DNA from 3 places in the Paenibacillus sp. FSL P4-0127 genome. Region 1 is predicted to be linked to each of the others. Evidence: riboswitches for the same ligand, from Rfam matches in the RefSeq annotation. Region 1 holds a riboswitch; each other region holds the start of a gene.

Region 1 (7,858 bases):
CGTTGGCTCTGAAATTATGAGGTGATGCGCGGTGAAAGTTGACGGAAAATCGTGATTTTTTCTTATTGACCTGTAGCGTTGATGTTAGAAAAACCACCTAGGAATATGACGGGCAAGTGACGACACAGGGTTTAGGGGGCAAAACTTGTTGATTGGTCCGAATGAATTCGTGGATGACTTGTATACGGATAATAACCCCGATACGGTGAAGTGGTTTGACATGCTCATGCGAAAACATCCAGAAACCTATCATCACTGCGTACGGGTAGCCATGCTTGCGGAGAAGATTGCGGAGCCGCTGGGCATCGGCGGGGCGGAGAAGGACAGTTTAATACGGGGCTGCTTCATGCACGACATCGGAAAAACGATGATACCGCGCGACATTATCGAGCATTGCGGGCCTTTGACGCAGCGGCAGTGGAATATCATCAAGCTTCATCCGGTGGTTGGCGCCGAGTTGGTGGAGGTGAATCCGGCCTTTGGGCCGGATATTGTCGCTGTCGTTCGATGGCATCATGAGCGTTGGGACGGAGGCGGGTATCCCGACGGCTTAAAAGAAGAGGAGATTCCTTTTAACGCGCGGGTCTGTTCCGTGGTCGACGCGTTCGATTCCATGACATCGGACAGGCATTACCGCCTGAAAAGGCTGACGATGAGCGAGGCCAAGCTGGAGCTGCTGCGGCACAGCGGGACGCAATTCGACCCCGACATCGTTCACGCATTGATGAAGCTGTCCGACGACATGCTGAACATTTATTCGATGCTTTAATTTTGGCGCTGCTGTTCCGCGGCCATGCGCTGGGCGATGTCGCGCTTCAGCTCGAGGAACAGCGGGTCTTCGGCCACATCCTCGCGGCGCGGGCGCGGAAAGGGGACTTTGACGGTATGCAGCACCCCGGCCGGACGGCCCGAAAACAGATAAATCGTATCCGACAACATCAGCGCTTCGTCTATGCTGTGTGTGATCAGCAGGACGGAGCGTTTGTTTTCCTCCCACATTTCCAGCAGCCAGCGCTGCATGTCGCTGCGCGTCAAGGCGTCCAGCGCGCTAAACGGCTCGTCCAGGCACATCACCTCCTGGGGAGCGAGCAAGCCCCGCAGGAAGGAAGCACGCTGCTGCATGCCGCCGGACAGCGTATGGGGATACGCTTTTTCAAAGCCGCCCAGCCCCGCTTTCTCCAGCCATTCCCGCACTTCGCTCCGCGAGCCCGCGCGCTTCATTCCGGCGATCTCCCGCGCCAGCACGACGTTGTCCTCGATGCTGCGCCACGGGAACAGCGCCGGCTGCTGCGGCACATAGCTGATGTGGCCGCGCTGTCCGGTCACCTTGGCGCCCTGCAAATAGACCTCTCCTTGACCGGGGGCGGTCAAACCGCCGACAATGTGGAACAAGGTGCTTTTGCCGCAGCCGGACGGGCCGATGATAGAGACGAATTCGCCGGCGCGCACCTCCAGCGAAATATCCCGCAGGACGGGAACTTCCTTGCGACGTTCACGAAACGTTTTGTGAATATGGCGCACCTCAAGCGCTAACGGGGCAGCCGTTTGTTCTCCGATATGAGCATTCATGCGGGCACCTCCCCTTTCTTCCGCCAAACGGATGATGGTTGTTTTTTACGGCGCATGCTTTAACGATCTTTCCCGTTCGCCGGCTTGTAACGGACCAGCCATTTTTCCAGCAGGGCGACGCAGACGAACATGGCCAGGCTGATGGCGACGATGATGGCGATGGCAACGAAAATTTTATCCGTGCGAAACGACGATTTTTGCAGCAGCATATAGTAGCCGATCCCTTTGTCCGCGCCGATCCATTCGGCGATAACGGCCCCCATCACACTATAGGTCGCGGCGATTTTTACGCCGGAGAGGATGGCGGGAAGGGCATGGGGGACTTCCAGTTTGCGAAAAATCTGGCCTTTGGACGCCCCGATCATCCGCATGTAGTTCAGCATCACCCGGTCCGTGCGGTCCAGTCCGTCCATGGCGGCAACGGCCACGGGGAAAAAGCAGACGAGCGTAATGACGATGATTTTGGGCAGCATGCCGAAGCCGAACCAGATCATAAGCAGCGGAGCCAGCGCGATGCTGGGCACGTTTTGGCTCAAGATGATCAGCGGGTAAAGCGATGCTTTCAGAAACGGCACATAATGCAGCGCAAAAGCGACCAGCAGGCCGACCAGCGTGCCGATGGCGAATCCGGCCAGCATCAGGCGCAGCGTAGCGAAGGTATGCTCCCTTAAACCGGCCGCCTCGGCAGCCGCTTCGCGGCCGATGTCGAGCGGGCTGGGCAAAACCCATTTATCAATATTGAAGAAGATCGTAGCCCCTTGCCAAACAAGCAAAAACAGGATGACCGCCGCAAGCGGCGGCCATACGCTGTTCCACAGGCTGCGGAAATTCATGGGCGGTATTTCGCGGTCAGCTTATCCATGCTGACGCCCTGCGGGTTGTAGGAGATTTTAATCTGCGAAATGATTCCGGTGCTGCCAAACTCGATAACGGCTTCGTTCATCTTTTTGACGATGGCCAGCAGCTCGTCCAAATCGCCCTCCATCGTGGTCTCCAGCGGATTCACCTGATATTTGACCCCGGAGGCCTGAATGACCTCGATTGCGCGGTCGACATACGGAATGACGTCTTCGCCGTTTGGCGTTTTCGGAATGATCTGAATGCTAAGCAGTGCATTTGGCATAAAATTCAGCATCCTTTCTTGGGTTTATTTTTCTTTTTACTCGGCAGGCAAAAAATCGTTTGTAAACGCGGCGCCGACATCAAGCGGCTTCTCCAGCAGCCCGCGCTCGTGCATCCAGTCGGAGTAGTTCTGCCATACTTCCTTTTTCTGCTCGCCCCAGCGGGCCGCGTCATCGCGGTATTTCGGGCTAAGCCACTTCTGGCTGGCGACGACCAGGTCATGGTCCAGTTCAGGCACCGCCTTCAGCAAAATTTGCGCGGCTTCGTCCGGATGATCGGCGGCGTAATTGTATCCTTTGGACACGGCGCGCATAAACGATTTGACCAGCTCCGGATCGTTTGCGATCGTTTTCTCGTTCGTCACGATAACCGGCGTGTAATAGTCGAGCTTATCGGAGTAGTCCTTGACGTACAGCATATCGAGCGGCTCGCCCCGGAGCTCCGCTTCAATGCCGGTCCAGGCGTAGAAAATCCAGGCGAAGTCGATGTCGCGCTTCACGGCGGTGAAGTAGTCGGCATCCCCGATGTTGAGGAATTTGACTTTGCCGACGTCGGCGCCTTCCAGGTCCATGATCGACTTCATGACGGCCTCTTCTACCGGAGATCCCCAACCGCCGTACGTTTTGCCTTCAAAATCCTTCGGCGATTTGATGTTTTTGCCGGCCGGAGCGGCGAAGCCGGAGGTGTTGTGCTGAATGACGGCCGCGATCGATACGAGCGGAACGCCTTGCGTCCGGCTCTGCGTGACGTTCTCCTGCACGCTGACGCCAAACGGCGCCTCGCCGGAAGCGACCATCGCTTCCGCGCCGCCGGAGCCGGGGAGCACGATATCCACGTTCAGGCCTTCCTCCTTGAAATATCCCAGCTCTTTGGCGACGTATAAACCGGTATGGTTCGTGTTGGGGCTCCAGTCGAGCACGAGCTTAACGTCGCGCGGCGCCTTGGCCCCTCCATTGTCCGCGGCGGCACCCGCGGCCGGATTGCCTTCGCTGCCGCCGGCGGCTTGGCCGCCGCAGCCGGCCAGGACCAGCAGGAGGCAGGATAGGGCCGCCGCCAGGGAAGTCCGTTTTTTTCTTTTCACAGCCATTCTCTCCTTCATCTCGTTAAATTTCCGCTAGTTGTGTTCATCTGTAACCTGAAGGCGCCCGAAAGCTTTATGGCCATAAGGTCCGGACAATAAAAAAACGTCCCGGATTCGGGACGCTGATCGGCGGGCGGAATTTAAAACATCCAAAATCATTCCATCCATGACGGCTCCCTACGCTGGCATTATCCAGATCAGGTTTAAGGGTCAGTATCTTGGAGGGATACAATCTCAGCCGGCCGATTCCAGCACCCCTGAACGATTCAACTGCAGAGTTCAATAGTCATTATAATTTTCTCCGGCGCGTCTGTCCAGCCCGGCAAAGGGAGGAGGTTTGAAATATCAGGAGATTTGCTTTCTATTTGGAAAACCGTTATAATTGAACCAATAGATGGTTTGAAAACGTGATATTTCACGTATTGAAAGGGTGCCGCTTTTGCGGATGGAACTTTTTTCAATGTGTGATTTTTTTTGATAGGCTCAACGCTCTTGGTGTGCCCCAATAGCGCCAGGAGCCGTTTTTATTCAGCTCATACAAGCGGCGTTTGGCTGCTTGCCGAATTGGTTGACCAACATCCATTTTGAGGAGGAAAATGATGAGCTACCGTAAAAAACCGTTGGAGGAAATTCCCGAGGAGAACACCCCGGTCTGGTCATGCACCAGCGAGGATTGCAACGGCTGGATGCGGGACAATTTTACGTTCGACTACACGCCGGTATGTCCTTTATGCTCTTCGGAAATGGAGAAGGGGATGAGGATGCTGCCTCAACTGAAAAATCCCACCTTCGATCCCAGAACGTCTTCCTAGGCTAATCCGATTTTTGTATAAATACCGTTGCTTGCCCCCAAACAGCCGTGTTCGCCCCAAAGCGAATGCGGCTGTTTGCCGTTTTGCGGCAGCCGGGAGAAAAAGATTGCATCTCCATTTAAAATCCACTATGTTGGAGGTACTACACGAAAAACAACCAGAAGGGGGGAATTTGCCCGCCTATGCATGGAAATTACAAGGTGGCATCGCAGGTTTTCGACATTCCCTCCGGAAGCAAGCAAAGAAAATTCGCGGTTTTTCTGGCCATTTTGATCGTGGCCGTGTCGATGGCGGCGATTCCGCTCGGTTTGAGAAATTCGCCCGGGCTGGAGCTTTTTTTTGCCGCCGCCATCGCCTGGCTGATCTTCGGGGATCTGCTTACCGCCTTTATCGCCTACAGCCAATACCGGGCGTCCGGGATTCCGTCGCTGCTGGTCTTGTCCTGTACCTATCTGTTTACCGGAATCATTACCGCCGCACATATCATTACGTTTCCGGGCCTGTTTTCCGATGCCTGGTATTTTGGCGAGCGCAGCCAGGCCGCGGGATGGTTGTGGGTGTTTTGGCATAGCGGTTTTTCTTTGGGTATATTATTGTACGTGCTCACGCAATCGATATGGCCGAAGCCGATCGGGAAAAAGGAGCATATTTTCAATTGGGGCGTGGCGGGGATTTCGTTTACTCTGCTGCTTGCGCTTGGGCTCATTGATTTGTCGATCTTTGGGGAGCGGGCCTTGCCCGAAATTATTCGATACAGCGATTACCGGCAGTTAAATTCGACCGGACTCGGCCCTGCCGTATGGCTGCTGAACTTGGCGGCACTGCTCGTGATGGCCTTGCGAAACAAAGGCCACACGGTCCTGCACTTATGGCTGACGGTGGCGATCATTGGGCTTCTGATGGACGTGACGCTGACCTTGCTGGCCGGCACCCGCTTTTCGCTCGGCTGGTACATGGCCAAAATCAACTCGGTCGTAGCGGCAACGGTCGTAATCTGCTCGGTGGTTAACGAAGTAAACCGGCTTTTTATCCGGCTTTCGGAACAGCATCGGCAATTGATTGCGTCCGGCATCGAACTGGAGAAGGCCAACGAGAAATTAACCCGGCTGACCCAATTGGACGGGTTGACCGGAATTCCGAACCGCCGCCGGTTTGATGAGATTTTGTCGCGGGAAATGGTATCGCCGGGGGATAGATCGACGTCCTTGTCGCTGCTGATTATCGATGTGGACTGTTTTAAAGCCTACAATGACCACTATGGACATCAGGGCGGAGACGAGGTGCTGCGTTCCATCGCCCAAGCGATCCACAAGAGGGTGCAAGCGATGGGCGGATTTGCGGCGCGTTACGGCGGGGAGGAATTTGTCGTGATCTTGCCGGATTGCGGCGCCGGGGAAGCCCGGAGTATAGCGGAGAGGCTTCGCAGGGCGGTGTCCGGGTTGGCCATCCCCCACGAAGTTTCCGCGGTTTCCGGCTCAGTCACGATCAGTATCGGGGGCTGCTGCATTCAGCCGTTTGATCCGGTCGACGGGCAGGAATTGATCGGCAGCGCCGACCGCTCCTTGTACAAGGCCAAGGAGGCCGGCCGCAACCGGTCTGTGGTCGAAGGCTGGACGGAATCGCAGCCCGCGGAGCTTTAAGCGGAATCGGAAGGGTTGTCGAGGCTTGCCGTCATGGCGCGGTATTGCTTCAGCATAAACAGCCGCCAGCGGACAATCATTCCGTAGGCCAGCAGAAAGAAGACGGCGCCGGTCTGAATCACGGAGATATATTGCTCCACCGCTTCGTGCAGCAGCATGCGGACAGCGAGCAGGCCGATCAGAATAAAAATAAAGCTGCGCGAGCGCTGGGCATAAACCTGCCCGTTCACCTTCTCGAATTTCGTGGTCCGGATGAGCGGATAAGAGAACAGCAGCCAGCCGAGAGCAAAGGCGATGATTCCCCAAGTGACGGGAATATGCGTCTCGGGAACGATGAACATCATGAACCCGGTCGTCATGCCGAGCGGGGGGATGATGATTTTCTTGATCGTCACGGGCCTGCGGCTTGCCTTAAGGCGGATAAACAGCACGGCAATCGCCATGGCCATGGCGCCGAAGGTAAAGGCGATTTGCATGTAAGACGGATTAATCGCATGCATGGGAGATCGATCCCTTTCTATATAAGGAAGTTATTGTTTGACAAAACTAAATACTTGTTAATAGTGCGTGTTCAAAAAGTCGGGTTTTCAGCACCGAGAAGGTTGGATGAAGCTAGGGACTGAGTAGCGGAGCGTACGTTTTGGGTACGTGAGCAACGGAAGGCCCGGCTGAATCCAAGATTCGATGTCGAGACCACTTCCTGACCTGCTTCGTGATCAAAAGACGACTTTTTGAACAACCTCTAATAGTATTTCGCGAGAACATTATAACATAATCGGCCGCTCATGTTTCAAACCTGCAAGGTAAGGGGGAAGGAAAATGAATAGCGAATTTACGGTTGCGGTCCATTGTCTGTTGTTTCTGGACAATCAAGGAGAGCAAATGGCCAACAGCGAGCAAATCGCCTGCAGCGTCGCGACCCATCCGGCCCGCGTGCGCAAAGTGCTTAGTTCGCTGCGAAAGCACGGATTGGTGACCACGAAGGAGGGGGCCGGCGGGGGATACCAGCTCAACACGGAACTTGCGCGGGTCACCTTGGGCGATTTGTACCGCCTGTTTGCCCGCGGTTCGCTGCACCCGGGCTGGTGCTCCGGCAGCGATAAGTCCTCCTGCCAAATATCGTCCAACATGCATACGGTCATGGACCGGATTTTCAGCGGCGGAGAGCAGCGACTGGAGTCGTATTTCGATGAGCTTTCCTTGTCGGAGGTCAAACGGATGGTGGACGAAACCGGCAGCCAGGCCGGAAGAGAGCGCTGCACGGGGAAATATGAGAAACGGGTAAATATGAGAATATGAAGAGTATGCAGGATATGCAGGGTCTGAAGGATACGAAGGGTCTGGAGGGTCTGTTGGAAGCGCGGGAAGCCAAAGGGGGAATGATGGGGTGAGTATTTTTAAGCGAACGGATTTCAGGTTGTTTTTTGCGGGCGCTTACGCGGAGATGGGCGACCCGGGGATTCATTTATGCGAACTGGACTTGCGCAGCGGCGCAATGCGTATTCTCGGGCAAACGGACGGGATTGCGAACCCGTCTTTCCTGGTCGCGGATATGGAGGCATGGCGGCTTTATGCGGTCAGCGAACAGAGTGAAGGGAAAACGGTCAGTTTTGCGATCGACCCGGCGGATGGCG
Region 2 (7,858 bases), on a different contig from region 1:
AAAATACGAACCTCGTCCCTCTGCGCGAATTGGCCAAAAGTTTGGGGGCGTCAACGACTTGGGATCCCGATTCCCAAACGATCGGCGTCTCCAAAGACGATAATAAGATCACATTGACCATCGGAAGCGCGACGGTGTTCTATAATGGTGCCCAAGAGACGATCAGCGCCGCCCCGAAGATCATCGAAGGTGTTACTTATGTCCCGGCGCAAGCCGTTGCCAAAGGATTAAAAGCAAACTTAAGCTACGATAAGGAGTCGGAGGTTTTGGACATATCCCTGTGATCTTAAACCATAAGCACATGGGTCGGACGATATACCGGTTCAACCGTGGGAGTATTAATATCCTGCCAGGTGAGGTGCTAAATGACAAGGGAGAGGTTGTACGTAAACGAACATAAATGCAGTTTTGCGGTGTTGCTGTATATTAATCAGAACATATCATTTAAGATAAATAAGGAGCCGTGCGGGTAACACGACTCCTTGCAAAGTACCCGCTTTTAAGGGCGGAGGCTCGTTTAACCGTGGAAGTTAGGCTCCCAGGTCGTCAAATCCAAGGGGGCCTACTTCTTTTTTTTAAGTAGGTAAGTAAAGCGAGAAGATTATACCATGGATTATATGAGGCAGTCTCGTCACGGGCTGCTGCTTTTTCTATCTCTCAACCTAAATAAGTTGAACTATAGAACAGGACAAGTGGATTTCTACTTTAATAAAATTAGGTTAATAATAAGAAATCCGGGAACAACAACGATCGGAAGAACATTTCACCCGCCTGCCTCTATCCGTCCAAATTTTAGTTTAACTTATATAGAATCTCCCAATCTTTAAAAACCGGCTGCAGCCCGTTTTCATACAGCATCTCGCGAATCTCCGGCACGCTGCGTCCGTCCGAGATTTCAAATTGCGGCGTTCCTCCCGTATGGGTGTGGCCTCCAACCGCCGTGGACACGCCCGCCGACATCTTGGTCACCCCGAGATGCACAAGTTTATCGCGCAATAGAGCGGGTTCTCTGCTGGACAAGGTGATGCCGGCCCGGGGCAAAAAGAGCCGATACGCCGCTATAATCTGCACCAGCGCCCTGTCCGAAACTTCCGATTCCGGATGAAAGTCTCCCAGAAAAGGGCGGAATCTCGGGATCGACAAGCTGATCTCGCAGTCGGGGTACTTCTGCTGAAGATAATCGGCATGCAGCGCCGTAATAAACGCCTCCTGCCGCCAATCATATAAGCCGAGCAGAGCGCCGATATTTACGGAACGAAATCCCGCTGCACAGCCGCGCTCCGGCGCGTCGATGCGGTTTTTAAAATTACGCTTGGGGCCTTTAATATGCAGCTTCCCGTATGTTCCCCGATGATAAACCTCCTGAAAGACGGTTAAACTGTCAACTCCCGCCTCGGCGAGCTCCCTGTATTCGGTGACGGACATCGGATTCACTTCAATGCCGAGCGAAGCAAAATGCCCGCGCAAAACCTTGACGCAATCCTTAATATAGCTGACCGGAGAGTCTTTGCGCGATTCGCCGGTTAGCAGCAAAATATGGCGGATGCCGGTAGAGGCGATCGCGGCCGCTTCCTGTTCGACTTCTTGCATATCCAATTTCCTGCGCGGAAAATCGTAGATAGAACTAAAGCTGCAATATTCGCAGTGATTCACGCAGAAATCGGACACATACATCGGGGTAAACAGCTGTACGGTATGACCGAACTGGCTCCGGGTCACCTGCCGGGCCATCTGCGCCATCTCCTCCAGGTGCTTTCCGGACGCCGGGGACAGCAAAACGAGCAGATCCTCTTCATTTATTCTTCGCTTTGCCAGCACCCGCTTAATATCCGCAGCGGAATATTGCGGCCAGCGCTCCTGAAAGGAAAACTGTTCCAACGACAATAGTTTGTTATAAAAACTCACTTGTCCGCTCCTCTTCGTCCAGGAAACCGGTTAATGGGGAGGAGGCAACCGCTTCTTGCTGCACCGGGCCCAATCCCGCCAGATAGGCCTGTCTGCCCGCCGCTACCGCACCGCGGAACGCTTCCGCCATGCCAAGCGGATCGCGCGCGGTGGCGATCGCCGTGTTCAGTAAGACGGCAGCGGCTCCCATTTCCATCGCTTCCGCCGCTTCCGAAGGCCGGCCGATGCCGGCGTCCACGATGACAGGCAGCCCCGCTTCTTCGATCATCATGCCGATCAGCTCTTTGGTGCGCAGGCCCCGGTTGCTGCCGATCGGGGAACCCAGCGGCATGACCGCCACGGCTCCCGCATCCCTTAGCCGGAAGGAAGCCGTCAGATCCGGGTTCATATACGGGAACACGGCGAATCCCTCGGCGGCCAGCACTTCCGTGGCTCTGATCGTCTCCATATTGTCCGGGAGCAGGTATCTTTGATCATTAATCACCTCTAATTTGATCCAATGGCCCATGTCCGCCGCCCGGGCAAGCCGGGCGATCCGGATGGCCTCATCGGCGCTACGGGCGCCGGAAGTGTTCGGCAAAAGCGTCATATGCGGCGGGATATGGTGAAGGAGATTTTCCTCCTCCCAGTCCGGGTTAACCCGCCTTAACGCTACAGTAATCACTTCCGCTCCCGACCTTGCGATCACTTCGGGAATCAGCGTGTTGCGGTTATATTTGCCGGTTCCGATAAATACTCGGCTGGACAACGCCTTGCCGCCAATGTGAAATACATCTTCCATGCTTATCAGCCTCCTCCTACAAAATGTACAAGCTCGATGCGATCACCCTCGGCCAGCCGGGTATTGGCATACGCCTCTTTTCGGACAACCGTCCCGTTCAGCTCAATCAAAATTTTTTCCTTATTCCACGGGCTGTCAGCCAATAAATCGTCCACCGTAACGCAATCTTCTTTCAGCAGGGTGTCTTTGCCATTTAGATGTACCTGCAACATTTTCACCTCCTCTCAGGGCCACGCGGCATGGATGGCGTCACGATAGGATTTGGCGTGCGCCGCTGGGTCCGCGGCAGAGTGGAGGCCGGACAGGACGGCAATGCCTTGTGCACCGTTTCGGATGACATCCCCCGCATTATCCGGCCGTATTCCTCCGATGGCAATGACCGGAACCGGGCAGCGAGCGCAGACCTCGGCCAGCATGTTAAGCCCGCGCCCGGGAAGGCCGGGTTTGCTGGATGAATCATAGACATGGCCAAAAAGACAGTAATCCGCTCCCTCACTCGCGGCCTGAGCTGCTTCTTCGGCAGAATGCACGGAACATCCGATTCGCATTCCTTGGGCAAGAGAGCGTACGGAAGCTGCCGGAAGACTGTGGCCCGCCAGTTGAATATTTGCCGCTCCCGCGGCCAGCGCAACATCCAGCCGGTCGTTGATGACGATTTTTTCCAGCGGTACTCCCGCTTGGCGCAGCAGCTTCACCAGCTCGAACTGCTTTTTGGCCGAAAGCTGCTTATCGCGCAAATGAATGTAATCGACATAAGGAAGAACAGCCGCCGCAACGCTCAGCAGCTCATGGCTCTTGATTCCCTCGGCCGATATAAGATGAAGTTCAGGCGCAGCATAAGCTGGGTGACGGTTCATCATGCGGATATCACTCCCAGTTCCATTATTCAATGCTAAAAATAAAGGCTTAACCTAGAAATCGCTGCTTGACAGGCGATTGCCGGAACGACCGGGGCAGCGTCGGCCTTCAAAATAGCGGCTCTTTATGTACTTATTTCGGGAATCCAAGCCTGTTCATCTCCGTTAGCGGCATTTTAAGTACTTATTTTTCTATGAATGGTCCGGAACACGGGCATTTCCTTGCGGCGGGGGAAGATAGAGGCATAAATTTACTCTATTTCTCCTAAATGAACAGATATCATCGGACTAAGGCCATTTTGTATCCTTATTTTTTCAGGAGCTCGAGTTTCTTGGGCAGCCCTGGTTTCTGGCTATTCGATTGTTTTGCCAAGCGCCGTTTTTGGTGGTTAGCCAAAATAAACGCCAAAAAACCGCCCTCCTTCAGGAGGGCGGCTAAGAACAATAACGGGAAATAAGCCATGACAGGCATCAATCCATTCTTAACTCTCCACTTCCCTACGCAGGTATTAACCGGTTCAGGTTCAAAGGGTCCGAATTTGCATTCGTCTCAGCCTTGCGGCACCCCTAGTGTCGATCGATATTGAATTGTTTTATTTTAATATACACTATACATGCTTAACCAGAAAATAACAATTATAAATTTAAATAATAAAATGAATATTTCGGACTATCAACGCCTTTGCTAAAATATCCGATAAATGAATCGTCAGTAAATTTTAGTAAATTTTCTAATGAAGGAGAAAATGAAGAAATGAAACGGAAAATTACGGTGTTCATTGCAGTGCTTGCTATTATGCTGCTTGGCCAAAATGCGCTTGGATCAGCCTCTGCCCAAGATATCGGTTCGATGATGGGGGGCGGTAATTTCACCGATGGCAGTACGACACAAACCAAACGTTTTGAGGGGCTTAACGCTATCGGGGCCGGAATGGCCCGCGTCAACGTGTACCCCCAATATTATTATGCGAATGGTACGCCAACTCCCGAACGGCTCGACAAGATGATGCTTCAAGCCTACAAATACGGAATTACGCCGATGATCCTGTTCGAATACTACGGTTCTTATGCGGACAATGGATTGCCGATCGGCGACTACGATAAATGGTACAGTATCGGCCAGGCTTTCGCCGAACGTTTCCGTCCAAACGGAACATGGGCCCAGAAGAGCGGCATACAGGACTGGGGGATTAGCATTTATACGGCGATCAACGAGCCCGATGTGGAAAATGCGATCTCCAAAACGGATTATCACAATGCGCTTGAAGGTTTGGCGGACGGTGTGCATTCGGTCGATCCGTCCCTGAAAGTAAATCCCGGCGGATTTGCCAGAGCGAATTCGCACAGTGATTTTACCCTTAGAGGTTACGGGCCGGCGATCGCCGATTTGTATAATTCCGGCAAACTCGACGGTATCGATTTGCATACCTACTACGATGTTCAATACGCGCCTATAAAGGGAACTTACAAACATTCTGCACAGAACAACTTTGATTCCGTCAAAAAGGCTTCCGGCATTACGGCGGATATCCACTTTTACTCGACGGAGTTCAACTTCAAGAAACGCGCGATCACCGAAGAAGAAGCGGCCAAAGGCTTTCTGACGGCGATTTGGGATAATCTCGGGGTCGTGAAAAATGACGGCCAAACCCCGGCCACCCAATTTGCGTTTCCGTGGTGCCTCTTTAATTCGACGACCGCCGACGGTTATTACGGTTTAAGTCTGAGCGCGGATTCGTGGGTGCCGACGGCTCGGGGCAAAACGCTGGAGTACGTGATCCGAGCGACAAGAGGGATGTCGTTTGCTTCGCTCGATCCCAAGCAAAGCGGAGAATATGTGCTTAGCGGAAACGGCAAATGGATGTGGGTGTGGCAGAACCTGAATTATTGGACCGATCATAGCGGCGGCTCCTTTACCATTGATGGCTTGCCGGACGGGACTTACAAGCTGGAAGTTATCGGCTGGGACGGAGTAAGGGAGACGATCCCGATCTCCGGTGAAGCTTCTTATACCGTCAGCGGTTTGGCCGAAGGGGAAACTTATATGTTTGTGGCTTATACGAAGTAATTTGCAAGTTATGATAATAAATAGAAGAACCGTGTTGAGCACGGCTCTTCTCGTTCAATAGATGGGAATATCATTTTTTGCTGCCGATCAACAAAACATCCGCTTCGAATTCGTGCATTTCAATGATCGTGATGTTCTCGCGGACGGTAACCTGAGGGACCGCGAATCGCCGGTGCTCCAGGTCGATAAGCGTAAATTCGTAGCCGCCGAGGTCGGCATCCAGCTTCAGCACGGTGTTGACCGGCACATAAACGGCCATCTTGCCGAGGCCGGCGGTGGCGGCCGCGCGGATTTCTTCCGTGTTCTTCAGCACAATATTCCAGGGGCGCAGATCGGCCAAGCCGTATAGCTCAAACAGCCGTTTGGCAAACCCGTAATCCCAGGCTCCTTCAAATTTTAGCGCGGACCGCCAATCGTAAGGGCTGTCGAAGCCTTCGCCGGTCACGCCGAAGCGCCGGCCTTTTTGATGCCAGCTCCAGATACCGTGCGCCCCGTAAGTCACACCCGCTGCGGCCCCGGAAAGCAGGCTTTGCCAGGCGGCTTTGCGGACATCGGCCCGGGTAAAGCGGCCGTAAACCCGGCGGCTGTAGCCCATCTGTTCATAGCAGGGTTCGGAATTGATGACCGGCCGGGTCGCAGGCTTATTGTAAAATTCCTGGGCCAACGTATACGCCGTTGCTTGAAATTGCGAATTGTGGCCGGACTGGTACATATAGAAATCGAGATCGGGATTGCCGGAAAATTCATCGGGCAACATCGCCAGTCTGCCTTGAATATGCAGCGTGGTCAAACACTGCGGACTATGCTGCTTCACGGTGCGCAGCGCGGTCAAGTAATATTGGTTGGCGCGTTCGGAGGGAAAGTCGGTATCTCCGCTGATCACATAGATCGGGTAATATTTAGAAAACCGGTTGGCCGCATAGCGGACGTAGGACTCTACCGCTTCCAGCGGCATTTTCTTCTCTTCCCGCAGCTTGGCAGCCCAGGTGTCCGGGATATAATTGCACCATAACAGGACAAGCGCGGGGACAAAACCTCTGTCTACCGCCATTTGCACCATCGTTTCCGCCCTGTCGAAATAGGATTCGTTGAATTCGAAAAAATTGTAACTCCCGTCCGCATCGCTGGCGAAAGGCTCATACTTTAGCTCACTGCCGCTGGCATCCCATTGCCGCAGCAAATTCATCTGCAGCACATTAAAGCCTTGCTGCTTGCGGTAATCCAGATAGTAGGCCCATTCCTCCAGGGTAATGTTGGTAAATGCGCTCCAGACGGTATCGGCCAAATAGAAAAAAGGCGTGTCCTCATGCACGAAATAACGTTTGTTTGCGGATATTCCAAGTTTGATCATAGGCTATCGCTCCAGCTATCGTAATGGCGAAAAACGGCGGATGGTGTAAATTGCCCGCCGTTTTTCGTTTTGTTCCTCTTTATAATACTATTATAGGGAAACCGGACTTACTGTGGCTACGTCGGACCCTTCTTGCTTATTTTTTTCCTCGGCTGCGCGTTCTTTATTCAAGAGCTGTTTGTCCAGCGCCCGGAAGAACGGATAGTAAATCAGCATGCAAATCGGAACCAGCACCAGCTGCGCTGCGGCCAATTTCCAGCTGCCCTCAATAAAACCAAGCGCAACAATAGGTGTGCCAAACGGCGGATAAATTCCAATCGGCGCCGGCAACAGGCCGACCGTAGTCGCCGCGTATCCAAGCACCGCGCACACAAGCGGAGCCGCCACAAACGGAATGGCCAATATAGGATTCAATACGACCGGAATCCCGAAGATCAGCGGTTCGTGAATCGAGAAGAAGGTTCCCGGAAGGCCCAGCTTGCCGATGGTGCGCAGCTGCTTGCTTTTGGCCATAAACACCAGCAGCAGGGCAAACCCCAGCATCGGCGCATAGTTGCAGAAGATGGACCAGAAAGCGACGCCGATAATGTTCGGCAGCGGAGCTCCGGCTTGAAACGCTTCGAGATTGGCCAAGTCCAGGCTCATCCAAATCGGCTTCACGATCGCCAGGATAACGATGGCCCCATGAATGCCGAACATCCACAGCGCCTGCATAATCAGCACGGCGATAATCAAGGCTCCAAGCGATCCGCCGAGTCCTTCCAGCGGTACCTGCAAATACGTGTAAATAAATTCATGGACCGTGCCGAAAGACGTTTGCATGAACAGTCCGGCTACAACGACGAACACCAGAGCCACCAGAATGGCGGGAATCAGTCCGGAAAAGGTTTTAACCA
Region 3 (7,858 bases), on a different contig from region 1:
GAGCCCGTGGGTCAGCGCGTTCGTCGCGATCGGATTGCCGAAGCTTTTGCCCGCAAGCGACGGGTTCTCCTGCAGCATTTTGGCCCGCCAAACTTTGCGCAGCTCCGGTTTGCCCGCCGGCGGCGCGTAAGGGTACAAATCCTGCGGCTTATAAGCGGACAACGTATCCTGGATCGCCGCGAGGTGCATCGGTCCCCCGTTTTCCGTAGCGATGCCGATCGTGGCGTTATATTTTTTAGCTTGGGCTGAAGCTTCGGCGGACTGGCTCAAAATGCCTTCCTTCGGAAAATAAATTTCCTTGCCCAGCCCCGACAGCATGTCGTACACGTGGCTGTTCCCCGATTTGATGTTCTCGTTTAACTGCTCCGCAAGTGGGTTCATCACATTCATCCTTCCGATCCGTTTAATAATTTAGGGCAGTACCGTCTTAAACTGCCTAACATTATATCATTTCGGTCAGAACGAGTCACGATCTAAAACCGCCGCACCGGTCTATTTTTCGCGGTGAAACGGGCAGTATTTTTTCATATGCTCGATCGTTTCCGCGTCCAGTTCGCCGCCCCGCTGCCGCAGCCCTTCGACCACGGCGTCAAACTTCGCTTCGCTCTGATTTTGCCCGAATTTGAATTTAGCGGTCATCGTCTCCGGGACGATCCGGCATAGCGCCACCGCCTTGAGTTGGCCCGCATATTTGGGGTCGGCCGGATCGATCGGGTTATAGCCGCCTTCGGGCTGGAGCTTTTCCATAAACAAAGTGAACGCATCCGCTTTTTCCTGAAGGTTTTCGACCTTTTCCACCCTTCCGCGGACCATCACGCTTTTGAAAAAGGCCGAAGCCGGACAAGCCAGCAGCGGATCGGTAAAATAGGACGGAATAATCGCATACTCCTTCGCCACGGTGAAGCTGACCCGGGGATCGCGGGCTAGCTGCTTCATTTTTTCCCCGGCCAGACTGCCGTGAAAATAAAAGAACCGTCCGTCGTATACAAAATTCAGCGGAGTCACCCGGCTCCAGCCGTCTTCGCCGACGGTGCCGAGAAAGCCGTAGCTCATCTCCCGCAAAAACTCTTGGACTTCCGTTTCATCCTGCATCGTAAATTCTTTTCTGCGCATATGGTTCGCTCCCTGTTTGTTTTGATATTCAGCATACGCCGCAAATTGACATAAAAAAAGAACCAATTTACATTTAAATTAGTAGGCCAATTTAAGCGTAAGGGAACCAGTAGACTGCTCCTGAATGAAATAAGGCGAACGTTGGTGACGTCAGCTTCGACTTGTATGGAGGACAACGGACATGAGCGCCCTTATTTGCCTGAAAAAACGCCGGTTTGATTTCTAACGGACAGGAGAGTCGCTATTTGCTCGAAAAAGGCCGGATATGTGCACAGAAATGCCGAATAAGGCCTGTGGTGTCCGTTACATTTTGAAAACTGTTGATTTCATCGAAATAGCGGCGCTGGTGTCCGTTAGGATTGGCGAGTGTTAAGCGACCGGGAGGAGACTTTGGAGATGCCTGATTTTACGATAGCTTTGCAGTCGTTCAGCGATAAATACCGCTATAAATATTTAGCCTTGTACCATGCACTCCGTGACGCTATTCATAACGGGACGCTTGCGGAAGGAACGCGGCTGCCGGCCACCCGCGAGCTGGCGGCGATGTACGGCCTGTCGCGCGGGAGCGTCTCCCAGGCTTACGATATGCTGCACGCGGAAGGCTACGTCCGCACGATCGTGGGCAGCGGGACGTTCGTTACCGGGATGCTCGCGCCTCGGCAGGAGACCTCGGATCGCAAGGCGCAGGTTGTTTTGTCGCCATGGGGGCGGCGGGTGGTGTCAGTGATGGACAGGACCGGGAACCAAAGGGACGCCAGGCTTGACGGCGGGACGGCGGGGGACGGCGACGGCGACGGCCGTTTCCCGGGCGCGGCGGCCGCAGCCGTGGCTTCGCCGGAGCCGGCCGGCGTGATCTCTTACCGCGACGGCGGGCCGTGGGAAGCGCTGTTCCCGGCCGCCGAGTGGAAAAGCGCGCTCGCCTGGGCGGCGCGCGGCAAGTCCGGCGGCGCGGGCGGCGACGGCGGCAGCGACGCGGGCGTGAGCGGGGCGTACGGAGCGTACGGGGCGTGCGGGTCCGGCGCGGCCGGAGCTGGCGGAAGCCGCGCCGACACAAAGCGTGCGGGCCTGGACCGCGCTGATCCGGGCGGCGCGGCCGGGGAGAGCGCTGATCCCGGCCGCACTGGCGCGGACCCGCTCGGCGAGCTGGAGCTGCGCCAGGCGATCGCCGCACATTTGCGGCGCAGCCGGGGCATCTCGGCAGATGCGGAGCAAATCTGCCTGTTCAACGGCTCGATGCAGGCGATAACGCTGCTGACCCAGCTGCTGCTGGGGGAAGGCGAACCGGCGGTGCTGGAAGATCCGTGTTACTACGGGATTGCCCGGGCGGTCGCCGCCTGCGGAGGCGTGGCCGTCCCGGCGCAGCTGGACGGCCACGGCATCGTGCCGCGCGATTGGGACGCGCGGCTGCTGTTTGTGACGCCGGGGCGGCAGTTCCCGACCGGCGCCGTGCTCTCCCACGCCCGGCGGCGCGAGCTGCTGAAATGGGCGTCGCGGCGGAACGCGGTCATCGTCGAGGACGACTATGACAGCGAGTTCCGCTGGGGCGGCCGCCCGCTGGAGCCGCTGAAGGCGCTGGACCAGGAGGAGCGCGTCATTTACATCGGCTCCTTCTCCAAGACGATGTTCGCCGCTCTGCGGATCGGCTATGCGGTGCTCCCGCGCAGCCTGGTGCGGGCGCTGGCGAGCGCCAAGGCGCTCTACGAGCCGGCGCCCCCGGCGCGGCTGGAGCAGCGGGCGCTGGCCCGGTTCGTGCGAACGGGCGGCTATGACCGCCATCTGCGCCGGATGCGGCGTTATTACGGCGCCAAGCAGGAAGTGTTCCGCACCCGGCTGGAAAGCGAACTGGGCGGCCTGTTCCGGCTCCAGCCGGCCGACGCCGGGCTGCTGATGTACGCGCTTTGGCGGAAGTCGCCGGAGGAATACCGCGCTTTTCAGGCCGCGGCGACCCGGCGGGGCGTGTTGTTCCGCGACGCCGCCATCTACCGGTTGACCCCGGGCGAGCCGGCCGCTTGCTTTTGTTTTGCCCATTTGGACGAGGAAGCGCTGCTCGAAGGGGTGAACCGCATGAAAGCGGCGTGGATAGATATTCAAGTGAACGGGAATTAAGGGTATAATAAGAGAATAAACATTCATTTTGAAGGATTTTTTTTCGGGAGGGAAGGACATGCTTCACGTTTCACCGTCTTCGTTTATATTGAAGCCGGCTTTTGCCAAAATCGTATGCGAGCCCGGTTGGAAATGGCACAAGCGGGAAAAACCGCTGGATAATTACGACCTGTTTTACGTTTGGAGCGGCGAAGGAACGGTTGTCCTGAACGACCAGCCGATTCCCGTCAGCAAAGGAAGCTGCTTCCTGTTCCGGAAAGGGGATCATACGAGCGCCACGCATAATCCGCAGCGTCCGCTTGTCCTCACGTATATCCATTTCGACGTCAGTGAACCGGTGACCGAAGTGCCGGGACCTTACCGCGTGCTAGAAGATACCCTCGATTTTGAATACATGCTGTCACGTTATGTCCGCCTGTTTCTGGTAAAGGCTTACGCCGCCGAAGAGGAGGCGCGGCTCATCCTTAAACAGCTGCTCATTCAGTTGCTGCGCGAGGAGCGCCAGGTGCCGATGGAGAAAAAAGTCAGCAACCAGCTGCATGAGGTGATCCACGAGGTCGCCAACTACGTGCTCCAGCATCCTGGCTTGCCCCACAAAGTGCAGGACCTGGCGGCGCGCGCCGGGTTGTCCCCGCGTTATTTTTCGATCAAGTTCAAGGAAATCATCGGGATGTCCGTTCAATCGTACATCATCAAATCGCGGATCGACCGCGCCCAGCACCTGCTGCTGCATGCCGGCATGAACGTCACGGAGGTGGCCGACGCTCTCGGATACCGGGACATTTTCTTTTTCAGCCGCCAATTCAAGCAGTATACCGGCAAAAGTCCGTCGGAAATCAGATAATGAAAGCGACCCGGTTGCCTTAAGGATTTTTAAGGTATGCCGGGTTCTTTGCTATTTTTGCCGGATAATGCCGCCATTCGCTTTGAAGGCCTTGTCCGGTCTCTTGTCCGCGAACCTTCTTAAGATTAATTTAAGGTTGGCGACAGGGGGATGTAAGGATAGTCAGGTATGCTATAAAAGAACTAGTAGAATGATCCGGAAATAGTATGGCTTATCTGCGGACAGGGGCCATGGATCACTTTGTTCTATATTAGTCTTGTGCTCAGGAGATGGCGTCCCCATAAAATAGAGGAACTTTAGGGTCTTATTTTCCGAAGTTGAGCCTATTTATCACCATAGGGGAACTTTTGGGTCTTATTTTTCGATGAATAGGTCGAAAGGCGGCCTTTCGCCACTAAATCATGAAAATAGCGCCATAAAATTCCTCTAATTCACGCAACATGGGGGACATCGGCTGAAATAGCGCCCTTTTTTTTCTTTATGTTGTCACCCGAGATCTTCAATAGATTATTTTGTCGTTTTCTCAAGTCTTCACTTGCCATTATGCTGACGTTATTTCCAGAATCGTCTACTAGAAAGAACGTGACCTTTATTCATAAAAGGAATGACATGATCATATGAAATCGCTTTGGAAGTTTGCCCTGCAATTTTTGCTGGCCCATATCGTTAGCGATTTAACCTATAGGCAGCTCGCTTTTTTTCGGCATCCACTCAATAATACATCCATACCCGGGTTCATATTTAAAACCACGCTCGATATGATATTATTTGTGATCGTTGCTGCCGTTGTTTTTATCGGGACCGAGAAAATCCGGCAGATGATCAAATGTCTCAATTAACCAATGAGCCTCAAACTGGAACAGTTATCGAAACAATACGGCTCAAAGCAGGTATTGGCCATCTCGCCTTTATCCTGTGCGTGCTGTGGTTATGCATCGGCTTAGTCAAAATCATCCTCTTTGTACGCTGCCTGCAGCATTAATCCGCGTCCTTGGGAGGCGTCTTCACCTTGGCGCCCGCGGCTGCAAAGCTTCCGAGCGGCTCGCCCATCCGGATCTTCCGTCCCGGTGCGAGCCCCGGCAGCGGGGCAAATGTGCCGTTTTGGGTCAGCAGCACCACGGTGGAGCCGAATTCGAAATAGGCGAGATCGTCTCCCTGGTTCCAGCTTTTCGCCCGTTCGTCGGTATATTTGATGCTGCTGACGTTCATCGCCCCGACTTTGACGAGCGCCACCTCTCCATGCTCATGGGAAATATACGTAATCAGCCGCTCGTTCCGGCATAACACCTTTTTTATATGGCGCATGCCGAAGTCGTTAACCGGATATACCCGGCCTTTGATATGCTCGCTTTCCAGCTTTTTGCCGGTGACGGGGGCATGGATGCGATGATAATCGGTCGGGCTCAAATATAGCACAAAAGCATAGCCATGCTTATACGATTCGATGCGCGGGGAACGGTTGAGCAGTTCCTCAACGGAGTAATCCTGGCCTTTCACGTTTAGAATCGTGCCGGAGCGGATTTCCCCCATAAACGTAATCAGCGCGTCCACGGGGCTGACCATGCCGCCCTGCTCCGCATGAACCGGACGCATGCCCGGCTTTAATTTGCGGGTGAAAAATTCGTTGAGCGTCCGGTATTCCCGCAGTTCTTTTTCCGCTTCATGCAGTGGAATTGCGTACGATTTTGCGAACAAAGGGATCATCATCCGGCTGATTTCCGAATGGGAAAACTTTCCCATCAGCCTGCAAACCGATTTGCGGGAGGACAATTCCGTCATCCACTTCATCCATGCTGCCGCCAAGAAAGCAACCTCCTACTCTTGATGTGCCACTTCCGCTTATCTTGACACAGAACGGGGACGAAATCAACATGAAAGCGGTTTCTCCCGCGCATTGAAACTTGAATGTTTAAAATTTGTTCTTGATGCTTGAAAACGGTTGGTGTATGTTAAAGACAATCGCATACGATACGGGGGCTTGAGTGAATCAGGCTGAGATGGCAGCATATTCCGCTGCGGACCGTTAATCTGATCTGGATAATGCCAGCGTAGAGAATCGAATGTCCGGGATATACCCTGCGTCCATACCCGTGACCTGAGCGCCGCCTGAGCTTATTCTGGCGGTTTTTTGTCGTTTGCGAAAAAAATATATTTTTTGAAAAGGGGAGAAAAACATGCAAGAGGCAGCAACAAAACAAAGCGGCCGCGGGCTGAAGCTGAGCGATCTGCTGGTAACCGTGCTCGTGTCGGTCGTGCTTGGCGTAGTTTATCATTTCTGGAGCTCGGTGTATAACTTATTCTCGCCGCTGTTTCCGCAGGCCGATGAAATCGTCTACGGAATGTGGTTTCTGGCTCCGACGCTCGTATTTTTGCTGATCCGTAAGCCGGGGGTGGCGCTGATCGCGGAAGTGGCCGCAGCTCATGTGGAAATTTTGTTCGGCAGCGAATGGGGCGTTCAGCTTGTGCTGTACAGTGTGCTGCAAGGCTTGGGGGCGGAGCTCGTATTCGCGGCTTTCCGGTACCGCAAATTTTCCGGTTCCGTCGCCGCTTTGGCCGGCATCGGGGCCGCGGTCGGCTCCATCATTCCGGATATTTATTACGGATATGTGCAGGACTATGAAACCTGGCTGCTGATCGCCAAATACGCGATGCGGGCCGTCAGCTCCGCGCTGATCGCCGGCTACTTCGCTTACGGGCTGGCCAAAGCCGTGGAGGCCACGGGCGTGACCACCCTGCTGCGCCCCGTCGATCCCAAAGATTATGCGGCGCTGGATGATTAACCATGGAAACGGCCGTTGAAGTTTGCGATCTTAGGCTGAAATTTCCGGGGGAGACGCGGTTTGTGTTTAAGGATTTGAGCTTTCGGGCTTTTCGCGGGGAAAAAGTGCTCCTGCTCGGCCCCAGCGGGAGCGGGAAATCCACGCTTCTCCAGGTGCTGTCGGGGATTATCCCGCGGCTTGTAGAGGTTCCGATGCGCTGTGCGTCGCAGCGTTTGCCCCGCTCCTGGGGCTATGTGTTTCAGGATCCCGATACCCAGTTTTGCATGCCTTTCGTGGATGAGGAGCTGGCTTTTACGCTGGAAAACCTGGGGGTCCCCAAGCCGGAAATGACCGCCCGGATGGAGGCGGTGCTGGAGGACGTCGGGCTGCGTTTGCCCGAGCTGCACATGCCGATCCAGGCCCTGTCGCAAGGGATGAAGCAGCGGCTCGCTTTGGCTTCGGTGCTGCTCGGCGATCCGGAGGTTTTGCTGCTCGACGAGCCTTCCGCGCTGCTCGATCCCGAAGGGCGCGAGCAGATTTGGCAGTCCGTCAGCCGCATTGCCGAGGGCCGCACGCTGATCATCGTCGAACACCGGATCGAGGAAATTCTGGCGCTCGGACTCGTCGACCGGGTCGCGTTGTTCGGACCGGACGGCCGCCTGCTGGGCCAGGGATCGCCGGAGACGATTTTTGCGGAGTTCCGGCGGGAGTTAAAGGAGTTCGGCATCTGGTATCCCGGAGTTTGGACGGAGTTTCTGGCCGCGCCGGAGGGGCGGCGCCTGCTGGAGCCGGTGCCGGCTCCGGCGCGGAGCGGGGATGGCGGCGGTTCCTCCGCCGGGACGCCGGGCTTTCCCTTGGGCGCTCCCTCGAGCGCTCCGTTCTCGGCGGCTGCGTGCTCCGGCCCAATCCCCGGCCCCGCGCCGCTTGTCGAACTTAAAGGATTTCGCGGGCTGAGGATGGGGAGGCCGGTTATAGAAGTCGAACATGCCGCGGTGATGCCCGGCGATTTTATCGCCGTCACAGGACCGAACGGCGC

The links. A riboswitch is a leader RNA that binds a small molecule or an ion and turns the genes downstream of it on or off. The one in region 1 is predicted to bind thiamine pyrophosphate.
Region 2: another riboswitch for thiamine pyrophosphate. It lies ahead of NYE74_RS13790 (thiamine phosphate synthase); the one in region 1 lies ahead of NYE74_RS26610 (ABC transporter substrate-binding protein).
Region 3: another riboswitch for thiamine pyrophosphate. It lies ahead of NYE74_RS11125 (ECF transporter S component); the one in region 1 lies ahead of NYE74_RS26610 (ABC transporter substrate-binding protein).

The regions. Positions count from the first base shown of each region.
Region 1 covers NZ_JBBOWY010000002.1:43-7,900, forward strand. Annotated here, with positions in the region: gene NYE74_RS26590 (HD-GYP domain-containing protein) at 146-769, shown strand; gene NYE74_RS26595 (ABC transporter ATP-binding protein) at 766-1,569, opposite strand; gene NYE74_RS26600 (ABC transporter permease) at 1,629-2,402, opposite strand; gene NYE74_RS26605 (MTH1187 family thiamine-binding protein) at 2,399-2,692, opposite strand; gene NYE74_RS26610 (ABC transporter substrate-binding protein) at 2,729-3,778, opposite strand; TPP riboswitch at 3,931-4,041, opposite strand; gene NYE74_RS26615 (cold-shock protein) at 4,372-4,584, shown strand; gene NYE74_RS26620 (GGDEF domain-containing protein) at 4,767-6,224, shown strand; gene NYE74_RS26625 (CcdC family protein) at 6,221-6,724, opposite strand; gene NYE74_RS26630 (Rrf2 family transcriptional regulator) at 7,044-7,523, shown strand; gene NYE74_RS26635 (lactonase family protein) at 7,612-7,858, shown strand, end outside.
Region 2 covers NZ_JBBOWY010000001.1:3,084,540-3,092,397, forward strand. Annotated here, with positions in the region: gene NYE74_RS13770 (copper amine oxidase N-terminal domain-containing protein) at 1-284, shown strand, start outside; gene thiH (2-iminoacetate synthase ThiH) at 793-1,905, opposite strand; gene NYE74_RS13780 (thiazole synthase) at 1,892-2,686, opposite strand; gene thiS (sulfur carrier protein ThiS) at 2,692-2,898, opposite strand; gene NYE74_RS13790 (thiamine phosphate synthase) at 2,911-3,546, opposite strand; TPP riboswitch at 4,022-4,122, opposite strand; gene NYE74_RS13795 (hypothetical protein) at 4,298-5,611, shown strand; gene NYE74_RS13800 (apiosidase-like domain-containing protein) at 5,682-6,962, opposite strand; gene NYE74_RS13805 (PTS sugar transporter subunit IIC) at 7,053-7,858, opposite strand, start outside.
Region 3 covers NZ_JBBOWY010000001.1:2,470,702-2,478,559, forward strand. Annotated here, with positions in the region: gene NYE74_RS11100 (aminotransferase class I/II-fold pyridoxal phosphate-dependent enzyme) at 1-381, opposite strand, end outside; gene NYE74_RS11105 (pyridoxamine 5'-phosphate oxidase family protein) at 493-1,113, opposite strand; gene NYE74_RS11110 (aminotransferase-like domain-containing protein) at 1,510-3,219, shown strand; gene NYE74_RS11115 (AraC family transcriptional regulator) at 3,278-4,063, shown strand; gene asd (archaetidylserine decarboxylase) at 5,042-5,866, opposite strand; TPP riboswitch at 6,024-6,135, shown strand; gene NYE74_RS11125 (ECF transporter S component) at 6,238-6,843, shown strand; gene NYE74_RS11130 (ABC transporter ATP-binding protein) at 6,846-7,858, shown strand, end outside.